Regions from separate parts of the Streptomyces sp. NBC_00005 genome, predicted to be linked through region 3. Evidence: riboswitches for the same ligand, from Rfam matches in the RefSeq annotation. Region 3 holds a riboswitch; each other region holds the start of a gene.
What was found. A riboswitch is a leader RNA that binds a small molecule or an ion and turns the genes downstream of it on or off. The one in region 3 is predicted to bind cyclic di-AMP.

Region 1 (7,440 bases), 2.8 Mb from region 3:
CTGCACGCGCGGCGCGAATTCGGCCACCCGGCGCGGGGTGAACGCCTTGGAGACCAGGCGGCGCAGCCGGGTGTGGTCCGGCGGGTCGATGTTGAGCAGATGCGTCATCAGATTGGCGCTGCGCTCACCCGGAATGCCGGTCCTGCTCTTGCCCTGAGCGTCCTCGGCGTGATGGTCGGGGTTCTTCGAGAGCCGCCCGTCCGCGAGCGCCTGACGTGCGTCGGCATAGCGGGTCACCAGCCATGCCTCGACCCCGCTGGGCAGTTTCGTCCAGTGGACGGGGGAGTGCTCGCGCAGCCAGGCATAGGCCGGGTACGGGTCGCTGGCGAACTCCCAGGTGAAGAGTTCGGGGACGGCGTTGGGGACGTTCACGCAACGACCGTATCGGGAGCGGGCCGGTGCATGCGCGGCCGCAGAGAACCGGTCAAAGGTGACACGCGCTCAAGTCTGTGATCTTCACGTGATCTACGCGGCATTAACTTGTGACAAGTGATCGGCAGCCGATACGTTCACGGACCAGCGCGGTGCCGGGCACCATGCGCCGCGCCGGTCACTGCTGTCTCGCGAAAGGCCCCTGCATGCTCTCCGGGAACGGTCGACACCGTCGCCCCCGTCAGGCTCCGGCTCTGCTCGTCGCGGCCGGAGTGACCGGCTCCGCCATCGCGATCCCACTCCTCGCCGCAAGCGGCGCCAGCGCTGCCGACGGCACCACGTGGGACAAGGTCGCGAAGTGCGAGACCGACGGCGCCTGGAGCGAGAACAGCGGCAACGGGTTCTACGGCGGGCTCCAGTTGACCCAGGAGCACTGGGACAGGTACGGCGGCCTCGACTACGCGCCCAGCGCCGACCTGGCCAGCCGCAACCAGCAGATAGCCGTCGCCGAGAAGCTCCTGGACGACCAGGGCGTCGGCGCGTTCCACACCTGCGGACTGACCTCGGGGCTGAGCAAGGACTCGGATTCGGCGGACGTCGACACGGGTGTTCTGGACGGGATTTCTGGTTCGTCCGACTCGTCTGATTCATCCGGTGCATCCGACTCTGCTGGGTTGTCCAACTCGTCGAGCGATACGTCCGGTGATTCCTCTTCGTCGGATTCCTCCTCGAGTTCATCGTCCGACTCGCCCTCCGATTCGGCCTCCAGCACTTCCCCTTCCGCATCTGCGGACACAGCGGACAACTCCACCGAATCCAGCTCATCTGCCTCGCCCTCCACCTCCCCGTCCGAGACGGCCGCGGGTGACTCGCAGGGGAGTGGCGGCTCATCCACGAACAAGACAAAGGGTGACGACTCGGACAACTCCGAGCAGGCGGTGGGCTCTTGGAGTCTCGTCGACACCGGCGCGATCGGCACCGGCCGCCACCGCGGCGCCAACGGCGACGCGTCCGACAAGTCCAAGGCCGACAAGTCCAAGGCCGACAGCGGTGCGGACGGCTCGTACAGGGTCCAGGCCGGCGACACTCTCGCCTCCATCGCCGACTCCCTTGACCTGGACGGCGGATGGCGGGCGCTCTACGCGAAGAACAAGAAGGCCATCGGTACCGACCCGAACCGCATCGTCGCCGGTCAGACCCTGCGACTCGGTAGCGAATAGGGCGAAAAACAACGAGAGTTCGCGTCACACTTCGGGCTTAATGTCCGCTTTGGTGAAAGTGTGGGATGAGTCTCAGAAGCCCTGATCGTCTTTGAAATTCCCCGGATTCCGTGGCTACGGTCAACACCGCTCGGCAACCCGAGCCCCGTCTGTCGCAACGCCGAATCCTGCCAGCGGCCGTACGGGAACAGTCGTCGCTTAACAGCGCCGTAGGCAGGAGCGGGGGACCCAAGGTAAGTGCCGGGCCCAGCAGTTGAGCTGGAACCGGCTTGGGGTTAAGCCGTGCACCGGGAGGTGCGCGGCCGGGCAACTCAACCGGCCCGAACCCGACAGCTCACCTCGCAGGCGTCGGTGAGGGGATCAACCATGCTGTTTTCCGGCAAGGGCAAGCACCGTCGCCCGTCCAAGGCCACCCGCGTCGCCGCTCTGGCCGGCGTCACCGGTGTCGCCATCGCCGCCCCGCTGATGGCGGCCGGCAACGCCTCTGCCGCCACCGCCTCCGAGTGGGACACGGTCGCCCAGTGCGAGTCCGGTGGCAACTGGTCCATCAACACCGGTAACGGCTACTACGGCGGTCTCCAGTTCTCCGCCTCCACCTGGGCCGCCTACGGCGGTACGCAGTACGCCGCCCAGGCCAACCAGGCCAGCAAGGCGCAGCAGATAACCGTCGCCGAGAAGGTCCTCGCCGCGCAGGGCAAGGGTGCCTGGCCGGTCTGCGGCACGGGCCTGTCCAGCGCCGCCTACAACGGCAGCAGCGCCTCGAGCAGCAGCTCCTCGGACTCCAGCCGCTCGTCCGACTCGCAGGCCGCCTCCCGCTCCGCCGAGCGCCCGGCCGCCAAGAGCCAGAAGACCGTCACCACCCCGACCGGCAAGAAGGTCAAGAAGGGCGACGGCGAGTACAAGGTCGTCAAGGGTGACACCCTCAGCACGATCGCCGAGAAGCACGACGTCAAGGGCGGCTGGCAGAAGCTGTTCAAGCTGAACAAGGACATCGTCTCGGACGCCGACCTCATCTACCCGGGCCAGCAGCTGCACCTGAAGTAGTCGCGGGCCGGCGGCCGCACCTGAAGTACTGGTGCGGCTGGTAGCTGAACCACAGGTCCCACACATCCGTGTCCTTCATAGTGGAGGCACGTGAGGGCCTCCCCCGTCCCCACGGGCTCCCCGCCTCGGTGCGTGTTCCCCCGTACGCACCGGGGCGGGGCTTTTTGTGTGTGCTTCCACGTGGGTTTTTGTTCCGTTCGGAAACAATTTACTCTCGGTTCTGCCCAAGGGATGGTCGACCGGCTGGCCGATCGGCCCGAGCCGGTTAGGCTCGTCTCGCAGAGCCCACTGCGGTACTGCGTAGCCGCGTCACATTGAAGAAGGAGATGCTCGTGCCGTCCATCGACGTCGTCGTAGCCCGGGAAATCCTGGACTCCCGAGGCAACCCCACGGTCGAGGTCGAGGTCGGCCTCGACGACGGCAGCACGGGTCGTGCCGCCGTCCCGTCCGGCGCCTCCACGGGTGCCTTCGAGGCCATCGAGCTCCGCGACGGTGACCCGAACCGCTACCAGGGCAAGGGTGTCGAGAAGGCCGTCCTCGCCGTCATCGAGCAGATCGGCCCGGAGCTCGTCGGCTACGACGCCACCGAGCAGCGCCTGATCGACCAGGCGATGTTCGACCTGGACGCCACCGACAACAAGGCCTCCCTCGGCGCCAACGCCATCCTCGGCGTCTCGCTCGCCGTCGCCCACGCCGCCTCCGAGGCCAGCGACCTCCCGCTCTTCCGCTACCTGGGCGGCCCGAACGCGCACCTCCTGCCAGTGCCGATGATGAACATCCTGAACGGCGGCTCGCACGCCGACTCCAACGTGGACATCCAGGAGTTCATGATCGCCCCGATCGGCGCGGAGTCCTTCTCCGAGGCGCTGCGCTGGGGCGCCGAGGTCTACCACACCCTCAAGAAGGTGCTGAAGACCAAGGGCCTGTCCACCGGCCTCGGCGACGAGGGCGGCTTCGCCCCGAACCTGGAGTCCAACCGCGCCGCGCTCGACCTCATCATCGAGGCCATCAAGCAGGCCGGTTACATCCCCGGCGAGCAGATCGGGCTCGCGCTCGACGTCGCCGCGTCCGAGTTCTACAAGGACGGCAAGTACGAGTTCGAGGGCAAGTCCCGCTCGGCCGCCGAGATGACCGAGTACTACGAGGAGCTCGTGGCGGCCTACCCGCTCGTCTCCATCGAGGACCCGCTGTTCGAGGACGACTGGGCCGGCTGGAAGGTCATCACCGACAAGCTGGGCGACAAGGTCCAGATCGTCGGCGACGACCTGTTCGTCACCAACCCGGAGCGCCTGGCCCGCGGCATCGAGGAGGGCAGCGCCAACGCCCTGCTCGTCAAGGTGAACCAGATCGGCTCGCTGACCGAGACCCTGGACGCCGTCGAGATGGCGCAGCGCAACGGCTTCAAGTGCATGATGTCCCACCGCTCCGGCGAGACCGAGGACGTCACCATCGCCGACCTCGCGGTCGCCGTGAACTGCGGCCAGATCAAGACCGGCGCCCCGGCCCGCTCGGACCGCGTCGCCAAGTACAACCAGCTGCTGCGCATCGAGGAGATCCTCGACGACGCCGCGGAGTACGCCGGCCGCAGCGCCTTCCCCCGTTTCAAGGGCTGAGCCGTCAAGGGCTGCGCCGCTAAGGGTTAAGCCTTAGCCAGTCGTACGTACGTCCCCGTACCCGGTCCCGTACCGTGTGCGGGGACGTACGCACGTGTGAACGGGAGGCGGGGAACATGGCCGTGAAGGACCGGGACCGGTTCTCCACCGCGACCAGGATCAAGCTGCTCGGCGAGCAGACGGCGGCCCGTGTCTACCGCTCCCAGACCAAGCGGCAGGCCCGCCGCTCGCGCCTGACCGGCCGTGCGGCCCTCCTCGCCCTGGTCCTTTGCTCGCTGATCGTGGCCCTCGCGTATCCCATGCGGCAGTACGTCTCCCAGCGCTCCCAGATCGCCGATCTCCAGCGGCAGAAGGAGCAGGCCAGGGAGCGGGTCGAGCAGCTGCGCGACCTCAAGGCCCGCTGGAAGGACGACGCGTACGCCGAGCAGCAGATCCGGCAGCGGCTGCACTACGTGCTGCCCGGGGAGACCGGTTACATCGTGGTCGACCCGCACGCGGCCAAGCAGTCGCGCGCCGAGCTGGGCGCGGCCGACCGCCCCTGGTACGCGAACGTCTGGGACGGCGTCGACAAGTCCGACGCCTCCGACCAGTGAACCGACCGGACCAGTGAACCGACCGCTCGACAAGACAGGCTAGAAAGACAGGCATGGAAACGCCCCCGCCGACCACTCCGCGCACCGAGCCCACCGACGCGGACGTCGAGGCCTTCAAGCAGCAGCTCGGGCGGCCGCCGCGCGGGCTGCGCGCCATCGCGCACCGCTGCCCCTGCGGTCAGCCGGACGTCGTCGAGACCGCGCCGCGGCTGCCCGACGGCACGCCCTTCCCGACGACGTACTACCTGACGTGCCCGCGCGCCGCCTCGGCGATCGGCACGCTGGAGGCGAACGGCGTCATGAAGGAGATGACGCAGCGGCTGCAGACCGACCCGGAGCTCGCCGCCGCGTACCGCGCCGCGCACGAGGACTACATCGCGCGCCGTGACGCCATCGAGGTGCTGGAGGGCTTCCCGAGCGCGGGCGGCATGCCGGACCGGGTGAAGTGCCTGCACGTCCTGGTGGGCCACTCGCTGGCCGCTGGTCCGGGCGTCAACCCGCTGGGCGACGAGGCGATCGGGATGCTGCCGGAGTGGTGGCGCAAGGGACCGTGCGTGCAGCCGCTCCAGGCCCCCGACCCGGCGGACGAACTCCCCGGCGAGGAGGGCGAGGTCGCCGACCCCACCGCGATCCGCAGCGGCTTCTTCTCGTACGTCCCCATGGTCCCGTCCGGTTTCAGCCGGGTCGCGGCCGTCGACTGCGGTACGAACTCCATCCGCCTGCTCGTCGCGGATGTGAACCCGACCACCGGTGAACTGCTGGAGCTGGACCGGCGCATGACGATCGTGCGGCTCGGCCAGGACGTGGACCGGACCGGGCGGCTGGCCCCCGAGGCGCTGGAGCGGACCTTCGCGGCCTGCCGCGAGTACGCGGAGGTGATCCGCGAGAAGGGCGCCGAGAAGGTGCGGTTCGTGGCCACGTCGGCCTCGCGGGACGCCTCGAACCGCGACGACTTCGTGCGCGGCGTCGTGGACATCCTCGGTGTCGAACCCGAGGTCATCTCCGGTGAGCAGGAGGCCGAGTTCTCCTTCACCGGCGCGACCAAGGAGCTGACGGGCAGCGACCACCTGGACAGGCCGTACCTGGTCGTGGACATCGGCGGCGGCTCCACCGAGTTCGTCGTCGGCGAGGACCACGTGCGCGCGGCGCGCTCGGTCGACGTCGGCTGTGTGCGGATGACCGAGCGGCACCTCGTACGGGACGGCGTCGTCACCGACCCGCTCACCGAGGAGCAGATCGCGGCCGTGCGGGCCGACATCGAGCGGGCCCTCGACCTCGCCGAGGAGACGGTCCCGCTGCGCGAGGCACGCACGCTGGTCGGGCTCGCGGGGTCGGTCACCACCGTGTCGGCGATCGCGCAGGACCTGCCCGCGTACGACTCGGAGGCCATCCACCACTCCCGTGTCTCCCGCGACAAGGTCCGCGAGATCACCGAGTGGCTGCTGCACGCCACCCACGCCGAGCGTGCGGCCGTCCCCTCCATGCATCCGGGGCGCGTCGACGTCATCGCGGCGGGGGCCCTCGTACTGCTCTCGATCATGGAGCGGATCGGGGCGGAGGAGGTCGTGGTGAGCGAGCACGACATCCTCGACGGCATCGCGTGGTCGGTGGCATAGCTCTCCTTTACTACCGGCTGGTAGCCCTCTGCTGAGCAGGTCGGATAACGTATGAGCGGTCCCGGGGGGTGGTGAAAAGGCCCCTCCGGGAGCCCTCGGAGACGCCCCGCCGAGAAAGTTCGTGAAGTTCTTCACAAGGAATTCGGCCCTGTCGGACGACGAAAGTGGTCCGGTTGGCCCTTCCGGGGGTTCGAGCGCTCGGTGAACGTGTTCAAACCGGCGGGTCGAGGACGTTTCGGGAGGGTGTCGCGAGAGCTCGTTCCGGGGGCCTCACAGGTGGCCCGGCGACCAAGAGAAGCAGCTCACGCGGCATTGACAACGGGCCACCCCACACCGGGGGTTCCGTGCCACACCATGACCTGCGTCACGGGGATCGCGGAGAATAACACACCCCCTGCCGGAGCTTGTGAAGGGGCGCACGAGCGACCCCCCTGGGGCAGGTGGATACTCGATGGCATGAGCACCACGGAGCGTCCCAGGATCCTCGTAGTAGGCGGTGGGTACGTAGGCCTGTACGCAGCTCGGCGCATCCTCAAGAAGATGCGCTACGGCGAGGCGACCGTCACGGTCGTCGACCCCCGGTCGTACATGACCTACCAGCCCTTCCTCCCCGAAACCGCCGCCGGCAACATCTCCCCGCGCCACGTCGTCGTCCCGCTGCGACGCGTGCTGCCGAAGGCGGAGGTTCTCACCGGTCGGGTCACCACCATCGACCAGGACCGCAAGGTCGCTTCGATCGCCCCGCTGGTCGGCGAGGCGTACGAGCTGCCCTTCGACTACCTGGTGATCGCGCTCGGCGCGGTCTCCCGCACCTTCCCGATCCCCGGCCTCGCCGAGCAGGGCATCGGTATGAAGGGCATCGAGGAGGCCATCGGCCTGCGCAACCACGTTCTCGAGCAGCTCGACAAGGCCGACTCCACGAACGACGAGGAGATCCGCCGCAAGGCGCTCACCTTCGTCTTCATCGGCGGCGGTTTCGCCG
Region 2 (7,440 bases), 6.0 Mb from region 3:
CATACGCGCGCCGCAGTTGCTCCTCGTCCGCGAGATCCAGCCGTACGCCGCCCAGGTCGGCGCGGTGCCGCAGGTGCGGGGCGGTGGCCTTGAGAGCGACCGGGTAGCCCAGGGTGTCGGCGGCCTGTGCGGCGTCGTCCGGGGTGAAGACGGGGACCGCCCTGCGTACGGCGATCCCGTACCGTCCGAGCAGCTCGCACGTCTCCTCGGTGCCGAGTGTGAGGCCCTGCCCGCGCGCGAGCATCGCGTCGATGAGCCCGGCGGCTCCCTTCTCGTCGATGTCCTCGTACTCGGGCACCTTGCCGGGCTCGGCGATCTCGCGCCGCCACTGGGCGTAGTGCACGGCCTCGGCAAGGGCGCGGACGGCGCGCTCGGCGGCGGGGTAGGCGGGGATGAGGCGCGAGCAGGCTTCGGGGGTGGGTTCCTGCGCCCGTACAGGAGGGGGCAGTTGCTGTGACGGGCGGAGCCGGCGGGTGCCGGTGGCCGCGGTGTCCGGCTGCGGTGCGGTACTCGCCGCGGCCGACAGTGCCTCCGCGAGCCCTCCGAGCTCCACGTGCACGACGAGCACCGGCTTGCCCGGAACCTGCTCGGCCGCCGACCGCAGCGCCTCCGCCAGCTTCGCGTCCCCCGGCGTCGCCTCCCCGATCGCCGGTATCGCGGTCACCACCACCGCGTCGCACGAGTCGTCCCCCAACGCCCGCAGCAGTGCGGCGTGGAAGTCCTCGGCCGAAGCCGCCGTCGTCAGGTCCAACGGCCTCAGCGGCCTGAGCCCCTCGGACAGACACGCGTCGTACGTCAGGAGCCCCAGCGACTCGGAGTTCCCCAGAATCGCCACCCGCGGCCCGGTCGGCAGCGGCTGCCGTGCGAGCAGCAACCCGGCGTCGACCAGCTCGGTGATGGTGTCCACCCGGATCACCCCGGCCTGCCTGAGCAGCGCGGACACCGTCGCGTGCGGCAACCGCGTCGCCCGTACGGCGTGCCCCTGCGGGGCGGATCCGGCGCCCTGGACCACGACCAGCGGCTTCGCGGCCGCTGTCCGGCGCGCGAGGCGGGTGAACTTGCGCGGGTTGCCGATGGACTCCAGGTACATGAGGACGACGTCGGTGTCCGGGTCGTCGTACCAGTACTGGATGACGTCGTTGCCGGAGACGTCCGCGCGGTTGCCGGACGACACGAAGGTCGAGACGCCCGTGACCCCTGTGACTCCGCCGCCGCGGCGTTGCAGCCGGGACAGCAGCGCGATGCCGATGGCGCCGGACTGGGCGAACAGGCCGATCCGGCCGGGGCGGGGCATCACGGGGGCGAGGGAGGCGTTCAGCCGTACGTCGGGGGACGTGTTGATGACCCCGAAGGCGTTCGGCCCGATGATCCGCATGCCGTACGTGCGCGCGTGCCGTACGAGTTCGCGTTGGCGCTCGCGCCCCTCGGGGCCGCTCTCGGCGTACCCGGCGGAGACGACGACGAGTCCCTGCACGCCGTGTTCACCGCACTCGGTGACGGCCTCGGGGACCTGCTCGGCCGGCACGGCGACGACCGCGAGGTCGACGGGCCCGTCGATGTCCCGCACCGAGCGGTACGCGGGGATGCCGTCGAGCTCCTTGAGGTCTTCGGGGAACGCCTTGTTCACGGCGTACAGCGACCCGGTGAAGCCGGCGTCGCGGATGTTGTCGAGGATGCTGCGGCCCACGCCCTTGGGGGTGCGGCCGGTGCCGACGACGGCGACGGAGCCGGGCACGAGCAGCCGCCGTACGGACCGCCCCTCGGCGCGCTGCTCCCGCGCGCGCTGCACGGCGAGCGAGCGGTCGGTGGGTTCGAGGTCGAACTCCAGGCGTACGACGCCGTCCTCGAAGCTGCGCTTCTGGGTGTACCCCGCGTCCATGAACACCTTGATCATCTTGGTGTTGGCGGGCAGCACCTCGGCGGCGAAGCGGCGGATGTCGCGCTCCCGGGCGACCGCGCCGATGTGTTCGAGGAGGGCGGAGGCGACGCCGCGCCCCTGGTGGGCGTCCTGGACGAGGAAGGCGACCTCGGCCTCGTCGGCGGGCGCGGACGCGGGCATGCCATCGGTACCGATGCGGTCGTAGCGTACGGTGGCGATGAACTCGCCGCCGACTGTGGCCGCGAGTCCCACCCGGTCCACAAAGTCGTGGTGCGTGAAGCGGTGGACGTCCTTGGCGGACAGGCGAGGGTAGGGCGCGAAGAAGCGGTAGTACTTCGACTCGTCCGACACCTGCTCGTAGAAGCTGACCAGGCGCTCGGCGTCATCAACGGTGATGGGGCGGATGCGCGCGGTGCCGCCGTCGCGCAGCACCACGTCGGCCTCCCAGTGTGCGGGGTACTCATGCCGGTCCGGCGAGGTCTGCATGGGGCCCAGAGTACGGCTCGCGTCCGACACGGGCGCGAGGCAGTCTGTGGAGAACACGGCAGTCCGCTCGAGAACAGAACAAGGACGGAAGTCGGGCCGAGGCCGCGGTCCGACGACCCACTCCGGACGGGACGAAGAGCCCGCTCCGGACGTGCTTCACGTGTGGGAAACTGGTCTAGACAACCCTGAGACTCTGAAGGGCAGCATCACATGGCTGAGCGCCGCGTCAACGTCGGCTGGGCCGAGGGCCTTCACGCCCGCCCCGCTTCCATCTTCGTCCGGGCCACCACGGCCGCAGGTATCCCGGTGACGATCGCCAAGGTCGACGGCAACCCCGTCAACGCGGCCTCCATGCTGGCCGTCCTCGGTCTGGGCGCCCAGGGCGGCGAGGAGATCGTCCTCGCCTCCGACGCCGAGGGCGCGGACGTCGCCCTCGACCGGCTGGCGAAGCTGGTTTCCGAGGGTCTCGAGGAACTTCCCGAGACTGTCTGATTCAAAGCACCACAGAAGGGCTCGTCCGAATTACCGGACGAGCCCTTCGCATTTCCCGCGCCAGGGCAGCACAAATTCTGATTCCGGGCAGCAGAAATAGTCCCCAGCGAATTCTTCTCCCTTTGTATACGGCGCGCACGTTAATGCCGCAGACCCGTCACGTTTACGGCATGTTGCGAGTTCCTCACACGGTCGGTGCGATCACCGCCGGAGGCGAACCGCAGCCGGTGCACCGCGCTGGAGCGCTCGGTGTGCAGCGTCGTGACGGCACGCGCGCGCTCGCTGTCGCCGCGGGCCACTGCGTCGACGATCGCGCCGTGCTCCGCCCAGGACTCCACGGGGTTGGCGGGCGCCTCCACGGCGTACATCCAGGCGATCTTGTGGCGCAGCTGGGTCAGCATCGAGGTCAAGGCGGGGCTGCCGGAGGCCTGGGCGAGCGTCTCGTGGAACCAACCCCCCAGGGAGCGCAGATCCTCGCTGTTGCCCCTCCTGGCCCGCTCCTGGCCCAGTCTGACCAGGCCGCGCAGCACCTTGAGGTGGGCCTCGGTGCGCCGCTGGGCGGCCCGGGAGGCGCCGAGCGGCTCCAGGAGCATGCGCATCTCCAGCAGGTCGGAGGCCTCCTGCTCGGTCGGCTCCGCGACGCACGCGCCCGCGTGCCGCCGGGTCACCACGAAGCCCTCCGCCTCCAGGGTGCGCAGCGCCTCGCGGACGGGCACGCGCGAGACGCCGTAGCGGCGCGCGAGGAGTTCCTCGGTGAGCCGGCTGCCGCGCTCGTAGACACCGGCGACGATGTCGTCCCGGATCGCCGTGCACACCGAGTGCGCCGGAATACGCATGACCGACCTCCGACTTAATCCCCGTGAAACGTCGATGATTGACGTGTGTTCCGTGACTCTATTGCACGGAGCCGGAATTTCCGATGGCGGGCCGGAATCCATGGATATTTTTTGGACAGCGGGGCACCAGAAAAGCCGAAAACCCCGGCTCGGGAGCCGGGGTCTCAGGGGATCTTGCGGTTCGTCGTCAGACGTTCACGCCGTGCGAGCGCAGGTAGGCGACGGGGTCGATGTCCGAGCCGTACTCGGGCGTCGTACGGGCCTCGAAGTGCAGGTGCGGTCCGGTGACGTTGCCGGTCGCGCCGGAGAGGGCTATCTGCTGGCCCGGGGTGACCGTCTGGCCCACCGAGACACCGATGGACGACAGGTGGCCGTACTGGGTGTACGTGCCGTCGTGCATCTTGATCACGACCTGGTTGCCGTAGGAACCGCCCCAGCCCGTCTCGACGACGGTGCCGGAGCCGACCGCGTGGACGGTCGTGCCGGTCGCGGCGTGGAAGTCGATGCCGGTGTGGCTGCCGGAGGACCAGAGGGAGCCACCGGTCTTGTAGCCGGTCGAGACATACGAGTTGGAGATCGGCGCGACGAAGGTGTTGAGGCGCTTGCGCTCGGCCTCGCGGGCGGCCCGCTCCTTGGCCTCGCGCTCCGCCTTGGCCTTCGCGGCGGCCTTCTTGCGCTCCGCCTCCTCGGCCGCCTTCTTGCGGGCGGCCTCCTCGGCGGCCTGCTTCTGGGCATCGGCCTGGGCGTCGATCTTGTCGGCGATCGCGTCGCCGATGGTGATGACGGGGGTGAGGCCGGTCTGCTCGACGGAGCTCTCGGCGGCGAGCGCCGGGGCGGCGAGGGTGCCGATGACACCGGTGGTGGCGAGGGCCGCGACGCCGGCGGCGCGCGTGCTGGTGCGGTGCATCCGGCTGGGACGACGGTGCTTCCCGGTGGCGCGGGTGAACGCCATGTAGTGGCTGGTCCTTTCCTTCCTTCTCGCCTACCGGGTTAGCTGACGGGTTCGGAGCAGGAAGGTCTCCTACGGACCCCCTCGCTGCGCGCGCGGGCGTCCGATTCACCCCAGGGACTACGTGGGTCCCCGGCTCCCCTGGCTCGCGCCGTACGGGGACTCGGCGATGGCTGTCCGGTTGCCGCGGATGCGGCTCGGTGCCTGACGGACAGCCCGGACGACGCTAAGCGGGGCGACTTTCAATCCCCAAACGGATCACGCGTTTTGTAGCGCATGCCACAGGTCAGACAGGCAACCTCTCCCCCAATTCGGACATTAGGGGGCCCTGGTGACTCATCAGTCACCAGGGCCCCTGCGCGCGTGTGCGCCGACCGATCCTCTACTCGGCCGTCACGACGGTGACTTCGCCGATCCCGAGGGCCTCGACGGGCTCCTTGATCGCGGCCGCGTCACCGACGAGGACCGTCACCAGGCGGTCCACCGGGAAGGCGCTCACGGCCGCCGCGGTGGCCTCCACGGTGCCGGTCGCGGCGAGCTGCTGGTACAGCGTCGCCTGGAAGTCGTCCGGCAGGTGCTGCTCGACCTGGTCGGCCAGCGTGCTCGCCACGGCCGCCGCGGTCTCGTACTTGAGCGGCGCGACCCCGACGAGGTTCTGCACGGCGACGTCGCGCTCGGCGTCGGTCAGGCCCCCTTCGGCGAGCGTGCGCAGCACGGTCCACAGGTCCTGCAGGGCCGGTCCCGTGTTGGGGGTGTCGACGGAGCCGCTGATCGCGAGCATCGCGGCACCGGAGCCGTCCGGGGCGGACCTGAGTACCTGGCCGAACGCGCGCACACCGTAGGTGTAGCCCTTTTCCTCACGCAGGACGCGGTCCAGACGGGAGGTGAGCGTGCCGCCCAGGCAGTACGTGCCGAGCACCTGCGCGGGCCACACGCGGTCGTGCCGGTCGGGGCCGACGCGGCCGATGAGCAACTGCGTCTGGACGGCGCCGGGACGGTCCACGACGATCACGCGCCCGGTGTCGTCTGCCGTCACCGGAGGCACAGGACGGGGCTCGGCCTTGGAGCCCGTCCACGCGCCCAGGGTGTCCCCGAGCAGCTCGTCCAGGTCGATGCCGGTGAGGTCGCCGACGACGACCGCGGTGGCCGTGGCGGGCCTGACGTGCCGGTCGTAGTACGCGCGTACGGCCGCGGCGTCGATCTTCTCGACCGTCTCCTCGGTGCCCTGACGCGGGCGCGACATACGCGAGTTCGCCGGGAACAGCTCCTTGGAGAGCTCCTTGGCGGCGCGGCGGGACGGGTTGGCCAGCTCGTGCGGGATCTCGTCCAGGCGGTTGCGGACGAGCCGCTCGACCTCGCTGTCGGCGAACGCCGGCGCCCTGAGCGCGTCGGCGAGCAGGCCGAGCGCCTTGGCGAGGCGGGAGGCCGGGACTTCGAGGCTGAGGCGGACGCCCGGGTGGTCGGCGTGCGCGTCGAGGGTGGCGCCGGCCCGCTCCAGCTCGGCCGCGAACTCCTCGGCGGAGTGCTTGTCGGTGCCCTCCGAGAAGGCGCGCGCCATGATCGTGGCGACGCCTTCGACGGCGGCCGGCTCGGCCTCCAGGGGCGCGTCCAGGAGCACCTCGACGGCGACGACCTGCTGGCCGGGGCGGTGGCAGCGCAGGACGGTCAGGCCGTTGCCGAGCGCACCGCGCTCCGGGGCCGGGAAGGCCCAGGGCCTGGCCTCGCCCGCCTGGGGCTGCGGGTGGAACTGCATCGTGGCGAGCTCGGTCACTTGGCCGCCTCCTCGTTCTCGTCGCGGGCTTCGATCGTGGCCTCCGCCTCGGGGTCTTCCGGGGGATCCGCGTCCTCCGCGGGCTCTCCCGAGACGGGCTCGTAGACGAGCACCGCGCGGTTGTCGGGGCGCAGGCGGGCCTTGGCGACCTCCTTGACCTCCTCGGGGGTCACCTCCAGGACGCGCTGGACGGCCGTCAGGGCGAGCTGCGGGTCGCCGAACAGGACGGCGTACCGGCACAGTTCGTCGGCGCGGCCCGCGACGGTGCCGAGCCGGTCCAGCCACTCGCGCTCCAACTGGGCCTGGGCGCGCTCCATTTCCTCGGCGGTGGGACCCTTCTCGGCGAACCGGGCGAGCTCCTCGTCGATGGCGGTCTCGATGACCGGCACCTCGACGTCACCGGAGGTCTTCACGTCCAGCCAGCCCAGGGAGGGCGCTCCGGCCAGCCGCAGCAGGCCGAACCCGGCCGCGACGGCCGTACGGTCGCGCCGTACGAGCCGGTTGTAGAGACGGGAGGACTCGCCGCCGCCGAGGACGGTGAGCGCCAGGTCGGCGGCGTCCGCCTCGCGCGTGCCGTCGTGCGGCAGCCGGTAGGCGGCCATCAGGGCGCGCGCCGGGACCTCCTCCTCGACGACCTCGCGCAGCTGCCCGCCGATGACCTCGGGCAGCGAGCCGTCGCGGGGGGCGGGCTTGCCGTCGTGCGAGGCGATGGACCCGAAGTACCTCTCGACCCAGGCGAGCGTCTGCTCCGGGTCGATGTCACCCACGACCGACAGAACCGCGTTGTTGGGCGCGTAGTACGTGCGGAAGAACGCGCGCGCGTCCTCCAGCGTCGCCGCGTCCAGGTCGGCCATCGAACCGATCGGGGTGTGGTGGTAGGGGTGGCCCTCCGGGTAGGCGAGGGCGGTCAGCTTCTCGAACGCCGTGCCGTACGGCACGTTGTCGTAGCGCTGCCGGCGCTCGTTCTTGACGACGTCCCGCTGGTTCTCCATGGACTCGTCGTCGAGAGCGGCGAGCAGGGAGCCCA
Region 3 (7,440 bases):
CTCGATCCGCTTGACCTCCCCGAGCCAGTCCTGGCCGAGCAGCAGCTCGATCGAGGCGCAGGCGACGGACGCTGCAAGGGGGTTGCCCATGAAGGTCGGGCCGTGCGCCAGGACCGGTACCTCGCCCTGCGAAATCCCGTCGGCCACCTTCGAGGTGCACAGCGTCGCCGCCATCGTCAGGTAGCCGCCGGTCAGCGCCTTGCCCACGCACATCACGTCCGGCGTCACAGCCGCGTGCTCCGCCGCGAACAGCGCGCCCGTACGCCCGAACCCGGTCGCGATCTCGTCGAACACCAGCAGCACGTCATGCGCGTCGCACGCCTCGCGCAGCACCCGCAGATAGGCGGGCGAGTGGAACCGCATCCCGCCCGCGCCCTGCACCACCGGCTCGACGATCACCGCGGCCAGTTCACCGGCGTGCCGCTCGATCGCCGAGCGCAGCTGCTCCGCGTACGACTCCTCGTACTCGACCGGAGGCGGGTCCACGAACACCTGGCGGGGCAGGACCCCGGTCCACAGGTCGTGCATCCCGCCCTCGGGGTCGCAGACCGACATGGGCTGCCAGGTGTCGCCGTGGTAGCCGCCGCGCCAGGTCAGCAGCCGCTGCTTCGCACTCCGGCCCAGCGAACGCCAGTACTGCAGGCACATCTTGACCGCGACCTCGACCGACACCGAACCGGAGTCGGCGAGGAAGACATGCTCCAGGCCGTCGGGCGACATGTCGACAAGGTGCTTCGCCAGGCGCACGGCGGGCTCGTGCGTGAGCCCGCCGAACATCACGTGACTCATCCGGCCGAGCTGCTCGCGGGCGGCCTCGTTGAGCACCGGGTGGTTGTAGCCGTGGATGGCCGACCACCAGGACGACATGCCGTCGACCAGCTCGCCCGAGCCGTCCGCCATCCGCAGCCGCACTCCGCTCGCCGACTCGACGACGAGCGGTTCGACCCGGCCGGGCATGGGCCCGTACGGATGCCAGACGTGCCGCCGGTCGAGCTCCAGCAGCTCGGAGACGGGCAGGTCAGGCATTGGGCGCGAGGTCCGTTCCGGCACCGCGACGGCGTACGGCGACCAGGTCGGTACGGGCGTCGTTGGCCGCGGGCGCGGCGGCGGAACCACAGACACCGCCCCCCTCGTGCGACCCGCATCCGCCACCCTCGTGGGACCCGCACCCGGCACTCTCGTGGGATCCGCAACCCGCGCTCTCGTGCGAGCCGCAGCCGCCCCCGGCCGTCGCCCGGTGCTCCGGCAGCGTCACCTGGCCGGTGCCCTCCACCTCGAACCCGGCGTCCGCGATCATCTCCAGGTCGGCCTTGCCGGCCTGGCCCTCGGTGGTCAGGTAGTCGCCAAGGAAGATCGAGTTGGCGAGGTGCAGCGCAAGGGGCTGCATCGTGCGCAGATGGACCTCGCGGCCGCCCGCGATCCGCACCTCGACGTCCGGGCAGACGAACCGCACCATCGCCAGGATCCGCAGGCACCGCTGCGGGGTGAGGTTCCACTCCTTGGCCAGCGGGGTGCCCTCGACCGGGATCAGGAAGTTCACCGGCACCGAGTCCGGGTCCAGCTCGCGCAGCGAGTAGACGACGTCGACCAGGTCCTCGTCGCTCTCGCCCATGCCCGCGATCAGGCCGGAGCAGGCGGACAGCCCGGCCGCGTGCGCCTTCTGCACGGTGTCCACCCGATCGGCGTACGTGTGCGTGGTCGTGATGTCCCCGTACGTCCCCTCGGACGTGTTCAGGTTGTGGTTGTAGGCGTCCGCGCCCGCCTCGCGCAGCCGCTCCGCCTGGCCGTCCGAGAGCAGACCGAGACAGGCGCACACCTCGACGCCCTCGTTCTGGTCCTTGATCGCCTTGATGGTGCCCGCGACCCGGTCCACGTCACGGTCCGTCGGCCCGCGCCCGGACGCCACCAGGCACACCCGCTTGGCGCCTCCCGCCAACCCGGCCGCCGCGGCCTGCGAGGCCTCGTCGGGCTTGAGCCAGGTGTACTTCAGGATGCCGGTGGTGGAGCCGAGCCGCTGGGAGCAGTACGAACAGTCCTCGGGACACAGCCCGGACTTCAGGTTGACGAGGTAGTTGAGCTTCACCCGTCGGCCGAACCAGTGCCGGCGCACCTTCCCGGCCGCGGCCACCACATCGAGCACGTCGTCGTCGGAAGTGGCGAGGACGGCCAGAGCTTCCTCGCGGGTCGGCAGCTCGCGCCGAAGCCCCTTGTCCACCAGCGTGTTCAGCAGGTCCATGAGGCCCGATCCTGTCTTACGGAAGCGCTCCCGGCCAAGGAGAGATTGAACAACAGAGGCACTTCGTCGTGTGGGTATTGCCACATCATGGGGTGTGGCCCGTCCGGCTAGTGTCTGTCCACTGCCTACAAAAGCCCCGGAGGAGCCATGGCGTTCGGCTGGATCGACGAGCAGGCGGAGCTGCGCCGCCGCGCCGGACTCGTACGGACCCTGCGGCCGCGCCCGGCACACTCCCCGCTCCTGGACCTCGCGAGCAACGACTACCTGGGTCTGGCCCACCATCCCGCCGTCGCCGAGGGCGCGGCGGTGGCCGCGCGGACCTGGGGCGGCGGCTCGACCGGATCCCGGCTCGTCACCGGCACGACGGAACTCCACACCGAGCTGGAGCGCGAGCTGGCCGACTTCTGCGGCTTCGAGGCGGCACTCGTCTTCTCGTCGGGTTACGCGGCCAATCTCGCCGCGGTCACCACGCTCGCCCCGCACGGCTCGCTGATCGTCTCGGACGCGGGCAACCACGCCTCGCTGATCGACGGCTGCAGGCTGGCCCGCGGCACCACACAGGTCGTCGGACACACCGACCCGGAGGGCGTGCGCAAGGCGCTGCGGACCCACGAGGGCACGGCGGTCGTCGTGTCCGACACGGTCTTCTCGGTCGACGGCGACGCCGCCCCGCTGGCCGAACTGGCCGCCGCCTGCCGCGAGCGCGGCGCGGGACTGCTCGTCGACGACGCCCACGGCCTCGGCGTCCTCGGTGACGGCGGCCGCGGCGCCGCGCACGCCGCGGGACTCGCGGGCGCCGACGATCTCGTCGTGACGGTCACGCTGTCCAAGTCGCTCGGCAGCCAGGGCGGAGCCGTCCTCGGCCCCGCGCGGGTCATCGACCACCTCGTCAACGCGGCCCGTACGTTCATCTTCGACACGGGCCTTGCCCCCGCCGCGGCAGGGGCGGCCCTGGCGGCCCTACGACTGCTGCGCCGCGAGCCGGAGCGTGCGGCACGCGCGCGTGCGGTGGCCGCCGAGCTGCACGCACGCCTGACCGCCGCGGGTCACGAGGCGGTACGTCCGGACGCCGCGGTGGTCTCCGTGCGCGCGCCGTCCCCGGAACAGGCCGTGCAGTGGGCGGCCGACTGCCGTACGGCAGGCCTCGCCGTGGGCTGTTTCCGTCCTCCCTCCGTGCCCGACGGCATCTCACGGCTGAGGCTGACCGCCCGCGCGGATCTCTCCGAGACACAGATCGAACGCGCTGTGGATGTGATCGGCGAGACGCGACCATGAGTCGGCGTGACACGGCCGTGTACCGCACGATGCGGAACTGATCAGGCCTTGAACGCGGCGGTGAAGTGCGTCCAGCTCTCCGGGGAGACGAGCAGGGCGGGGCCGGCCGTGTCCTTGGAGTCGCGCACGGCGAGCAGCCCGGCCCATGGACCGGAGCGCGGCAGTGCCGTCTCGACGCAGTTGTTCGCACCCGTGCTGTAACTGCTGCGCAGCCACCGCACGCCGTGCAGATCGGTACTTGAAGATACGTTCCGAGGCAGTGCAGACATGGTGCCTCCTTACGCGCCGTCACCTATCCCGGCGATGTAATCCAACGAGTCCTCGGGCGAAAGGGCGTGGAACTGAAGGGCGTTGAAGGCCTCCGTATAGGCCTGGAGGTCTTCTTTCCGTTCGAGGTAGAGGCTACTCGTCAAGTGGTCGAGAACAACCACGTCCAGATCAGAAGTGCTCGAAAACGAGAAGATTACGAAAGGCCCGGTGACGCCGACATGCGCACCGGCAGCGAACGGCAGTACCTGAAGCCGCACTTGAGGCAAGTGCGCCGTGTCGAGGAGCCGTTGGAGCTGGTGCGCCATGACGTCGGGGCCGCCGATCTCCCGGCGCAGCACCGCCTCGTCCAGCACCGCGCTCAGCTCCAGCGGCGGATCCGAACGCAGTACGTCCTGCCTGGCCAGCCGCACTTCGACCAGGGCGTCGAGCCGCTCGTCGTCCAGCCCGCCGGCCGCTGCCCGGGTCACCGCACGTGCGTAGTCGGGTGTCTGCAGGAGACCGGGTACGACGGACGTCTCCAGCGTGCTCATCGCGCTCGCCTGGGACTCCAGACTGATGAAGTCCCGGTAGGTCGGCGGCAGTACGCCGCGATAGGCGTGCCACCAGTGATGCCGTCCGCCTCCCTCGTCGGAACCCGCCAACACCAGTACCAGCTCCCGGAGTTGGGCGTCGGAGACGGCGTAGGCGTCCAGGAGTAACCGCACATCGGCCGGTTTCACCCCGCTGGCGCCCGTCTCGATCCGGCTCACCTTCGACTGGTGCCAGCCCACGAGCCGGGCCGCCTCACCACTGGTGAGCCCCACACTCGTGCGCAACGCACGCAGTTCGGCGCCCAGCTTCCGGCGGCGCACCACGGGACCGTGCTGCATGCGCTTCTCCTTACTCCTTCCGGGCCACCCAAATACGGTCTCCCGTCGCAGAGTTCACCGCTTTGAGCGACAGATATATGCATATCTTGGTGGATCGCCACCCGTGACCGGTGCGCTAATGGCACTCTGGCGACGAAGCACCAGTCCGGGACCGTACTCGAACCATCCGCTCCGTGTCGGACTCCGGTCCCGTGGGAAAGGGACGACCGCGCCATGGCAGACCATCTGGAAGCATCCGTCACTCTGCCGAGCGAACCCGCCTCGGTCGCCGCGGCCCGCGGTTACGTGGTCACAACTCTGGCCGAATGGGGGCTGCCCGCGGACACGGAAACGGCCGACACCATCCGGCTCATCGTCTCAGAACTCGCCACCAATGCCGTACAGCACACCTTCGGGCAGTCACCCACCTTCACGGTGGACATCGAGCTGCGCCGTGACGAACAGCTGCGCATCGGTGTGACCGACAGTCACCCCCGCTTCCCGAAACGGCTGCCGGCCGCCGTCCAGCAGGACAACGGCCGAGGCATGGTGATCATCCGCTGGCTGGCAGCCGAGTGCGGCGGCAGACTCCGGGTGCGGCCCACCCGGGAGGGCGGCAAGACGGTCTCCATCGAACTGCCGTGGACCGTGCAGGCGGAGCCCGTGACGGCAGCGGGGCAGCAGGAGCCGTAGAAGGGGCCGACGGAGGGGCGCAGAGGGGCAGCACCCCGTCCGGGTGCCTGGCCCGGGTCGGGACCCGCGAGGGCGACGGCCTGTCAGGTCGCCGCCGCCCTCACGGGAGAGTCAGCTGACCCGGCCGTACCAGACGCTCTTGGTCCAGATCTTCTGGAGCTTCACGACGTCCCCGGTCTTCGGGGCGTGCCAGATCTTCCCCTTCCCGGCGTAGATGCCCACGTGGTAGACGCTGGAGCCCGAGTGGAAGAACACGAGGTCTCCGGCCTTGCGGCTCTTCGACGAGATGTGGTGGGTCTTGTTGTACTGCTGGGCCGCCGTGCGGGGCAGTTTCTTGCCCGCCTTCTTGAACGAGTACAGCGTGAGCCCGGAGCAGTCGAACCGGCGCGGTCCTGTGGCGCCCCACTTGTACGGGGAGCCTTTTTTGGAGGCCGCGATCTGAAGTGCCTTCGTCGCTGACGTGGCGGCCGCGGCGTCGGAAGCGACGCCCGGGACCACGATGGAGCCGCCCACGGCGGCGATGGTCAGAGCCGAGGCCGTACCGGCCCGGGCCATCAGCGACGGGACACGATTGAGCGCAGTCATGCGCAACCCTTCGTCAGCCGCCTGTGAAGGATGACCTGTCGGATTCGGGCTGGCGAAGTTGCCCGGCCGCTGCTGCGGCTTCACCCCAAGGGCTGCTCGACCCGGCCATGGCGTGACCGTTCCGGCGACCCGTCGTGCTTGGGTCCTCCACTCCTGCCGATCCACTCCTGTCGACCGGTCATCCGGGCGGCGGCAGGACTCGGCGTCCGCCCGGATCGCCCCGCCGTTGTGGCGGGGTCTTGTCGTCAGACAGGGATCTTGGCTCACGGATGTCCGAATTTCCCAACGGAACCGGGGGTTTGTGTTGTTACTCACCACTCACCCGTTCGGGTGGACACCCCCGTGTTCGAACGGGCGTTGAGGCCCCCGAGGAGGCTCGGACCTGCGGCGGAACACCTCATTCCGCCCTCGGACCACGCGCGTTGCGCAACCCTGACGGTCGCGAAAAAGGAGCCGCGTCTACTCCAAAAGGCGGTACATCATTTGGTCCGTTTGAACGCCGGTCCGGACGCTTCGCCGCCGGGGGAGGCGTCCGGACCCGTCGCCGGTACGTCAACTGTCGGACTGCGGCGGCACGGTGACCCGGGCCGTGCGCCGCTCCCCGTCCAGGACCCGCAGGGCCCGCCCCAGCGTCGGGGCGTGCACCTCGGTCTCGCCCCGCTGGTGCATCAGCGCCAGGGCGTCGCGCAGCTCGGCCGCCTTGCTCACCAGCGCCTGCGCGGCGCGCAGCCCGCGGTACGTGTCCCCGTGGTGCGCCGGGTTGATGCGGCCGAGCAGGTCGACCACGTCGAGATAACGGTCGATCAACTCGCCCTCGGCGCGCGTCAGTGCGGGCAGCGGCGGAAGTTCGGGTGGGAGCACCGGCCGCTCACCGCCCGGTGGGCGGGGCGAGGGTGGCCCTGCGGCTGGGGATGATCCGGTCCACCAGCCCGTAGTCGACCGCTCCTTGGGCGTCCAGGATCTTGTCCCGCTCGATGTCCGCGCTCACTTGCTCCGGGCTGCGCCCCGTGTGCCGTACGAGCATCTCCTCGAGCCGGGTCCGCATCCGGCCCAACTCCTCGGCCTGGATGGCCAGATCGCTCGCCTGCCCCTGCACCGGCTCGGCCAGCGCCGGCTGATGGATCACCACGCGCGCGCCCGGCAGCGCGAACCGCTTGCCCGGCGTGCCCGCCCCCAGCAGCACCGCGGCGGACGAACCGGCCTGGCCCAGGCAGATCGTCTCCACGTCGCAGCTGACGAACTGCAAGGTGTCGTAGAGCGCCGACATGGCGGTGAACGAGCCGCCGGGGGAGTTGATGTAGAGCGAGATGTCCCGGTCGGGGTCCTGGTACTCGAGGTGCATGAACTGCGCCATCACGTCGTTCGCCGAGGTGTCGTCGATCTGCGTCCCGAGGAAGACGATCCGCTCCTCCAGCAGCTTCGAGTACGGATCCATCGTCCTGCTGCCGAAGCTCGTGCGTTCGGTGAACTCGGGCAGGACGTAGCGGGCGGACGGTCGGGTCATCGGTACCCCTCCTTCTGCGTCTGTAAGAA
Region 4 (7,440 bases), 3.4 Mb from region 3:
GGCCGCGAGGTGGGGGTCCCCCCGCTCGAGCGAAGCCGGGAGTGGGGGAGGGCTGCAGACGACGGTGGAGGTGGACCGGCTGGAGGCCGACGGTCTGCGGGCGCCGGCCGCGGTGGAGGCGGCCGCGTACTTCGTGGTGGCGGAGGCGCTGACCAACGCGGCCAAGTACAGCGGCTCGACGCGGGCCTCGGTCCGGCTCGAGCGGCTCAGGCGCGGGCTGCGGGTGCGGGTGGCCGACGAGGGGCTCGGGGGCGCCGACGAGACGGGCGGCTCGGGGCTGCTCGGCATGCGGCGGAGGGTCGCCGCGCTGGACGGGACGATGGAGGTGTCCAGCCCGGCCGGAGGGCCGACGGTGATCGACGTGACGCTGCCCTGCGTGTGGTGAGCGGCGGACCGCGAGGTGGCGGCGCCCGATACAGACAGACGGGAAGACCGGACGCCGCCGACCCGAACTTAGGATGCCCTCAGATCAATTGTCAACAATTTTGTTGTCTTTATGGGCGGTCATGACCAGCCGTTCATCGCCGTGTCGTCAGCCGGCGTTGCGGTCCGTCAGTTCGCCCAGCGGCAGCGTGTGCTGGGTCTGGAGGACCTTCGCGCGCAGGTAGCGGACGTTGTGGGCGGTGGTGAAGACGCCCGTGGGGACCCGGTCGTGGACGGTGATGCCCAGGTCACGGAGCTGACCGGCCTTGTCGGGGTTGTTGGACAGCAGGTCGAGGGTGTCGATGCCCAGGGCCCCGAGCATCTGCGCGGCCGCCGTGTAGTCGCGGTCGTCCTCGGGCAGACCCAGGGCCGCGTTCGCCTCGTACGTGTCGAGGCCCTGGTCCTGCAGGGCGTAGGCGTCCAGCTTGTTGTAGAGGCCGATGCCGCGGCCCTCCTGGCGGAGGTAGAGCAGCACGCCGCCGCGCGTCGCGATCCGCTCGACCGCCTCCCTCAGCTGCGGGCCGCAGTCGCAGCGGGCCGAGCCGAAGACATCGCCGGTCAGGCACTCGGAGTGCAGCCGGACCAGCGGGACGGGGCCCGGCTCGCCCAGGACGACGGCCACGTGTTCCTGCCCGTCGGTCAGGCCGTGGAAGGTGACCAGTTCGGCGTCGACGCTGTAGCCGTCCTGGAAGCGCAGCGGTACCCGGACGCGGGCGCGCGGCGTGGCGGCGGGGAAGTCGGGCATGCGGGTTCTCCCGGGTCCAGTGGCATCTGCTTCAGATTTGAAGCAGCTCTACGGTCTCGGACCCTATCCCATGTTTTAAATTTGAAGCAACCTCTTTACGGCCCGCGTCACGAACAGGGCGGTGACGACCGGCGCCGCCACGGCACGTCGTCCGGGGTGGGGCGGCTGCCCCCCTCGTCGAGCGCCCGCGCGATCCCCGAGCAGATCTCCTCCAGCTGACCCACCTGCTCCTCGCTGAGGTGGTCGAAGAGCGAGGCGCGTACGGTCTCGACATGGCCGGGCGCCGTGCGCTCCAGTACCGCCATGCCCTCCTCGGTGAGCGCGGCGATGCTGCCCCGCTTGTCCCATCGGCAGTTCTCCCGCCGTACGAGACCGTCCTTCTCCAGCCGCGCCACCGCGTACGTCAGCCGGCTCCGCGTGATCTTCGTCTTCTCGGCCAGATCGGTCATCCGCAGCCGCCGCTCGGGCATCTCGGAGAGGTTGGCCAGGATGGAGTAGTACAGGTGGGGCATGCCGGCGTCCTGCTGGAGCTGCCGGTCGATCGCGTCCTCCAGGAGGTGCGTCGCGGCGATGTACGCGCGCCAGGCGCGCTGCTCCTCGGAGGTGAGCCAGCGAGTCGTCATACCCCCAGTGTAGGTTTGTTTCAAACTTGAACCAAGCCCCGCCCCGACCGGCAACCAGGCCCGCTTCGCAGAGAGGGCGCGTCGATGCCCCACCCGTACGTCCTGCTGTCCGCCGCCGTCTCCCTCGACGGCTACCTCGACGACACCGGCCCCGAGCGCCTCCTGCTCTCCAGCCGGGCCGACTTCGACCGCGTGGACGAGGTGCGGGCGTCCGTCGACGCGATCCTCATCGGTGCCGGCACGATCCGCGCCGACAACCCCCGGCTGCTGGTGAACTCGCCCGAGCGCCGGGCCGCCCGGGTCGCGGCGGGGAAGCCGGAGTACCCCCTCAAGGTCACCGTCAGCGGCTCCGGCGACCTGGACCCGGACGCGAAGTTCTGGCACACGGGCGGCGAGAAGCTCGTCCTCACGACCGACAAGGGCGCCGAACGGGCCCGCGCGCTCGGCCTCGCCGCCGACGTCGTCCCGCTCGGCCCCGACCTCGACTGGCGGCGGCTACTGGAGCACCTGCACGACGTGCGCGGCGTGCGGCGCCTGATGGTCGAGGGCGGTGGCACGATCCACACCCAGCTCCTCCAGCAGGGCCTCGCCGACGAACTCCAGCTCGTCCTGGCCCCCCTCTTCGTGGGTGAGGCGGACGCGCCCCGCCTCTTCGGCCCCGGCGGCTACCAGGGCGGCCGTCTGCGCCTGACGGAGACCCGGCGGATCGAGGACGTCGTCCTCATGCGCTACGAGCCCACCGCCCCCGGCACCGGCCCGCTCGCCTCCGCTGCCGACCACCACTGGCTGGCCCTCGCCTGCGAGCTGGCCACCCTGTGCCCGCCCTCCCGCACGGCCTTCAGCGTGGGCGCGGTGATTGTCGCCGCCGACGGCACCGAGCTCGCCCGCGGCCACTCGCGCGAGGGCGACGACCCGGTCGTGCACGCCGAGGAGGCGGCCCTCGCCAAGCTCGACCCGGCCGACCCGAGGCTGGCGGCGGCGACGGTGTACAGCAGCCTGGAGCCCTGTGCCCACCGCGCGTCCCGGCCCAAGCCGTGCGCCCGGCTCATCCTCGACGCGGGGGTACGCCGGGTGGTCACGGCCTGGCGGGAGCCGGACACGTTCGTGACGGGGGCGGACGGGAGCGGGCTGCTCGCGGCGCAGGGGGTCGAGGTGTTCGTACTGCCGGAGTTCGAGGAGCGGGCGAAGGCGCCGAACCGTCACCTGCCGGCCTGACTTCGACGCGGGCGAGGCGCCGGTGAGATGCAGCTGAACGGGGGCGGACGGGGGCGGATCCACACCGTGGTGCTGGTGGTCCCGCGGATGGCGTATGCTTGAGACACAACGACGCGGGGTGGAGCAGCTCGGTAGCTCGCTGGGCTCATAACCCAGAGGTCGCAGGTTCAAATCCTGTCCCCGCTACTCAAGGCTCAGGGCCGGAATCCAGTCACTGGATTCCGGCCCTGAGTGTTTTGCGGTTCTTCGGTCATCCGGTCGGCCCACACCGCTCGCCGACCGCCCCCTCTCCGGGAAATCTGTGGGGTGTGGAGCAGGAGGGGCCGATCTCGTACGCGCGCACCTTCGTCCGCATGCTCCCGGCCCTGCTGCTCGCCGGCGGCGCGTGCTACGACTACCTCACCCCGTCGGAGTTCACCGCGGCCCCCTTCTTCACCGCCGCGCCGCTGGTCGCCGCCCCGCTCTACTCGCGGCGCGGGACGATCCTCATGGGCATCGCGACGATCCTCGTCGTCATCGCGATCCACATCAGGCTCGGCGTCGTCTTCGACGTCGACGCGGTCACCGAGCTGGCGACCGTCGTGACGGTCTCCGTCCTGGCCGTCCTCATCAACCTCCTCGTCCGTCGCGGCCGCGAGGAGCTCGCCTCGCAGCGCGAGATCGCCGAGGCCGCCCAGCGTGCCGTCCTGCCCGAACCGGCCGAGCGGATCGGGGGGTTCGCGATCGCGGCCCGCTACGAGGCGGCGCAGGCGGGCGCGTTCATCGGCGGCGACCTGTACGCGGTGCAGGACACCCCGCACGGGGTACGGCTGGTCGTGGGCGACGTGCGCGGGAAGGGGATGGGGGCCGTGGCCGCGGTCGCCGTCGTGATCGGGGCCTTCCGCGAGGCCGCCGAGCAGGAGGCCACCCTTGAGGCGGTCGCCCAGCGGCTGGAGCGGGCGCTCGCGCGCGAGGGCACCCGGCGCGCGGGGCTCGAGGCGGTCGAGGGGTTCGCCACCGCCATACTCGCCGAACTCCCGCACGGGGACGGGACGGTGCGGATCGTGAACCGGGGTCATCCCTCGCCGCTGCTGCTGTACCCGGACGGCACCGTGCGCACCCTGCAGGCCCGGGAGCCCGCACTGCCGCTCGGCCTGGGCGAGTTGGGGTCCTGGCCGGACCGCGCCGAGGAGAGCGAGTTCCGCAGCGGGGCCACGCTGCTGCTGTACACCGACGGGCTGTCCGAGGCGCGGGACGCGCACGGGAGGTTCTTCGACCCCGCGGACCGGCTCGCCGGCCGGGTGTTCCACGACCCCGCCGTGCTGCTCGCCACCCTCGCGCAGGAGGTGCGCCGGCACACCGGGAACGCCACGACGGACGACATGGCGCTGCTCGCCGTCCGCCGGCCCCGGTCGTCCGCTGCGGTTTCCGACCCGATGTGACCGGGCGTGATCGGGCGATGCCCCTCCGCATAACAACTGACATACCGTCAGCACCTGTGGGGATCCCGGGACATGGTCAACTCGCCCGTTTTTCGCCGCTCATGGCCCGTAAGTCCTGGCCAGAAAGGTTAATGATCAAGTGGAACACCTTGGAATCGGCACCCCGCGTCTATTAACGTTCGATAACGCAGCGCGGTCGTCCCAGCCGTCACAAGAGTCGGCTCCGTGCGCACGCGCCGAATCCCGCAAGGGAACCGGGGAACCACCACCCTGGGGTGAATCGCGCTGATACCGCCGTGGACACACGGCAGGTATACGCGCGTAGGAGACCTTCCTGCTCCGAACCCGTCAGCTAACCCGGTAGGCGAGAAGGAAGGAAAGGAGTACGCCTACGTGGCGTCCAACCCGCCTGCCCCAGAAGCCCCGTTCGTCCCGGGCCGGCGCAGCACAGAGACCTTCGCTTACGGCAGCTACGGCACCGACGAGGGTCCGTGGGAGGAGTGGAATCCCACCGAGGACTCCCTCCGGCCCGCGCGTGGCAAGCATCGCGTGGCCAAGCAGCGTGGCGGGGGACTCGCCCGCAGCTCCACGGTTCTGGGCGTCGGTGTCATAGCCGCCGTCGGCGCGGGCGGCATGGCCAGCGCCAACACCGGCAAGCCGCCGGTGTCGATCTCCATGCCCGATCTGCCCTCCGTGGGTTCGGTGTTCGGCGACTCCCCGGACGCCCCCAAGGGCTCCGCGACCGCGCTCAGCACGGTCGGCGTGACCACCGAGGACACCACGCAGGGCGCCAGGGACGCCGGTGAGGCGCTGCGCGACCGCATCATGGCGCAGGCCGAGAGCCAGCAGGTCCAGGTCGACGGCAAGAGCCAGGCGGCCACCGAGGCGGCCCTCGCCAAGCAGGTCGACGACGCGGCCGCCAAGGCGGAGAAGGCTGCCGCGGCCAAGGCCGAGGCGGCCAAGGAGAAGGCGGAGGCGGAGGCCAAGAAGGCGGCCGAGGCCGCGCGCCTGGCCGAGCTGGCCAAGCAGTTCAAGCTGCCGGTCGTGTCGTACACGATCACCGGCACCTTCGGACAGGCCGGCTCCATGTGGTCCTCCGGCTACCACACGGGCCTCGACTTCGCCGCCCCCACGGGCACGCTCATCAAGGCCATCCACAGCGGCACCGTCAAGGAGGCCGGCTGGGCGGGATCGTACGGCTACCGCACGATCATCACCCTCGACGACGGCACGGAGCTGTGGTTCTGCCACCAGTCGTCGATCAGCGTGAGCGTGGGCCAGAAGGTCAGCACGGGCGATGTGATCGGGCGGGTCGGCGCCACCGGCAACGTGACCGGGCCGCACCTGCACCTCGAGGTCCACCCGGGCGGCCAGGCCACCGGCATCGACCCGATGACGTGGCTGCGCAGCAAGGGTCTCAACCCCTAGGGCCCTTCTGATGGATCTCCGCGGCGTCGCGACGCCCGGCACGCACGCTCACCGCACGGCGCGAAGGGCCAGGTGGCTCCGCCACATGACCCTCCACGCCGCACGCCGATCGCACGCACCGAACGCCGCTCCTTCTTCCACGGAGATCCATCAGAAGGGCCCTAGCGTCCGGCTTCGTCCAGCGTTTACGTGATCTTTGCGGCGGCTGTGGAATGGGACACTCCACAGCCGCCGTTGACGTGAAGCATGACTTCTCCCTCTCTTCGCAAGCTCGGCTCCTCCGGCCTCGAGGTCTTCCCGCTCTCCCTGGGCGGCAACGTCTTCGGCTGGACCGCAGACGAGGCCACGTCCTTCGCCGTGCTCGACGCCTACGCGGCCGCGGGCGGCAACTTCCTCGACACCGCTGACTCCTACTCGGCGTGGGTCGACGGCAACCAGGGCGGCGAGTCCGAGACGATCATCGGCAAGTGGGTCCGGGCGCGCGGCAACCGCGACGACGTCGTGATCGCGACCAAGGTCAGCCAGCACCCCGGGTTCCCGGGCCTGACGGCCGCCAACATCAAGGCCGCCGCGGACGCCTCCCTGCGCCGCCTCGGCACCGACCACATCGACCTCTACTACACGCACTTCGACAAGCCGGAGGTGCCGGTCGAGGAGATCATCGGCGCGCTGGACGAGCTGGTGAAGGCGGGCAAGGTGCGGCACATCGCCGCGTCCAACATCTCGCCCGAGCGGCTGCGCGCATCCCTGGAGTTCTCCGACCGCGAGGGCCTGGCCAAGTACGTGGCCCTGCAGCCCCACTACAACCTGGTCGTGCGCGACCAGTACGAGGGCGAGCTCCAGGACCTGGCCGATCGCTACGGCCTGGCCGCCGTCCCGTACTTCGCGCTCGCCTCCGGATTCCTCACCGGCAAGTACCGGCCCGGTACCACGGTCGACAGCCCGCGGGCGGCCGGTGCCGCCAAGCACCTGGAGTCCGAGCGGGGGCAGCGGGTGCTGACCGCCCTCGACGAGATCGCCCAGGCCCACGACGCCCCCGTGGCCACGGTCGCCCTGGCCTGGCTCGCGGCCCGGCCGACGGTCGCCGCGCCGATCGCGTCCGCGCGGACGGTGGAGCAGCTGCCGGCGCTGGTGGGGGTGGGGGAGCTGACGCTCACCGAGGCGGAGATCGGGCGTCTGACGGTGGCGTCGGCCTGAGTTCCTCGAGGTCCTGAGCCCCCGAGGTCCTGATCGCCTCGCGTCGTGCGGGTGCCGCGTCCTACGACCGGTACGGGTTGTACGCGGGATTCGGCATCGCCGGGTACCCGTACGCCCCGTACACCGGCCAGGGCGGGGCGGCCACGGGCACCGGCGGCGCCGTGGCCCGCGCCGCGTAGTCCAGTGCCGGGCGCGCCACCTCGCGGCGCCGCCACAGCTCGTGCAGCAACTCCCGTTCCCTGACGACGAAGTCGGCGCCGGCGCGGCCGCGGCTGCCTCGGTGCCGCAGGAACGCCAGGGAGGTCGCGTACGCCTCGTACTGCGTGACCGTGCGGGCCGCGGGCTTGCCGAAGTGGTGGGCGGCGTATTCGCGGGCGAGCCGGCGGGC

Region 1: it holds a riboswitch for cyclic di-AMP, as region 3 does, so the genes downstream of both, OG303_RS29200 (transglycosylase family protein) here and OG303_RS41965 (C40 family peptidase) in region 3, are expected to answer to the same signal.
Region 2: it holds a riboswitch for cyclic di-AMP, as region 3 does, so the genes downstream of both, OG303_RS14845 (M23 family metallopeptidase) here and OG303_RS41965 (C40 family peptidase) in region 3, are expected to answer to the same signal.
Region 4: it holds a riboswitch for cyclic di-AMP, as region 3 does, so the genes downstream of both, OG303_RS26460 (M23 family metallopeptidase) here and OG303_RS41965 (C40 family peptidase) in region 3, are expected to answer to the same signal.

What each region holds. Positions count from the first base shown of each region.
Region 1 is NZ_CP108316.1:6,339,379-6,346,818, forward strand. It holds gene OG303_RS29190 (cytochrome P450) at 1-372, opposite strand, end outside; gene OG303_RS29195 (transglycosylase family protein) at 579-1,592, shown strand; cyclic di-AMP (ydaO/yuaA leader) riboswitch at 1,788-1,955, shown strand; gene OG303_RS29200 (transglycosylase family protein) at 1,959-2,636, shown strand; gene eno (phosphopyruvate hydratase) at 2,963-4,249, shown strand; gene OG303_RS29210 (septum formation initiator family protein) at 4,366-4,842, shown strand; partial or broken gene OG303_RS29215 (DUF501 domain-containing protein) at 4,896-5,297, shown strand; gene OG303_RS29220 (exopolyphosphatase) at 5,502-6,458, shown strand; gene OG303_RS29225 (NAD(P)/FAD-dependent oxidoreductase) at 6,915-7,440, shown strand, end outside.
Region 2 is NZ_CP108316.1:3,221,613-3,229,052, forward strand. It holds gene OG303_RS14830 (GNAT family N-acetyltransferase) at 1-2,365, opposite strand, end outside; gene OG303_RS14835 (HPr family phosphocarrier protein) at 2,576-2,857, shown strand; gene OG303_RS14840 (GntR family transcriptional regulator) at 2,998-3,693, opposite strand; gene OG303_RS14845 (M23 family metallopeptidase) at 3,881-4,645, opposite strand; cyclic di-AMP (ydaO/yuaA leader) riboswitch at 4,659-4,821, opposite strand; gene OG303_RS14850 (M16 family metallopeptidase) at 5,025-6,413, opposite strand; gene OG303_RS14855 (M16 family metallopeptidase) at 6,410-7,440, opposite strand, start outside.
Region 3 is NZ_CP108316.1:9,184,014-9,191,453, forward strand. It holds gene OG303_RS41935 (adenosylmethionine--8-amino-7-oxononanoate transaminase) at 1-1,026, opposite strand, end outside; gene bioB (biotin synthase BioB) at 1,019-2,236, opposite strand; gene OG303_RS41945 (8-amino-7-oxononanoate synthase) at 2,384-3,511, shown strand; gene OG303_RS41950 (DUF397 domain-containing protein) at 3,553-3,780, opposite strand; gene OG303_RS41955 (helix-turn-helix domain-containing protein) at 3,790-4,650, opposite strand; gene OG303_RS41960 (ATP-binding protein) at 4,864-5,322, shown strand; gene OG303_RS41965 (C40 family peptidase) at 5,434-5,907, opposite strand; cyclic di-AMP (ydaO/yuaA leader) riboswitch at 5,911-6,122, opposite strand; gene OG303_RS41970 (hypothetical protein) at 6,460-6,768, opposite strand; gene OG303_RS41975 (ATP-dependent Clp protease proteolytic subunit) at 6,776-7,411, opposite strand.
Region 4 is NZ_CP108316.1:5,746,324-5,753,763, forward strand. It holds gene OG303_RS26430 (histidine kinase) at 1-385, shown strand, start outside; gene ribA (GTP cyclohydrolase II) at 533-1,168, opposite strand; gene OG303_RS26440 (MarR family winged helix-turn-helix transcriptional regulator) at 1,276-1,791, opposite strand; gene OG303_RS26445 (dihydrofolate reductase family protein) at 1,876-3,006, shown strand; tRNA gene OG303_RS26450 (tRNA-Met) at 3,119-3,192, shown strand; gene OG303_RS26455 (PP2C family protein-serine/threonine phosphatase) at 3,315-4,427, shown strand; cyclic di-AMP (ydaO/yuaA leader) riboswitch at 4,652-4,809, shown strand; gene OG303_RS26460 (M23 family metallopeptidase) at 4,821-5,855, shown strand; gene OG303_RS26465 (aldo/keto reductase) at 6,102-7,052, shown strand; gene OG303_RS26470 (PrsW family intramembrane metalloprotease) at 7,114-7,440, opposite strand, start outside.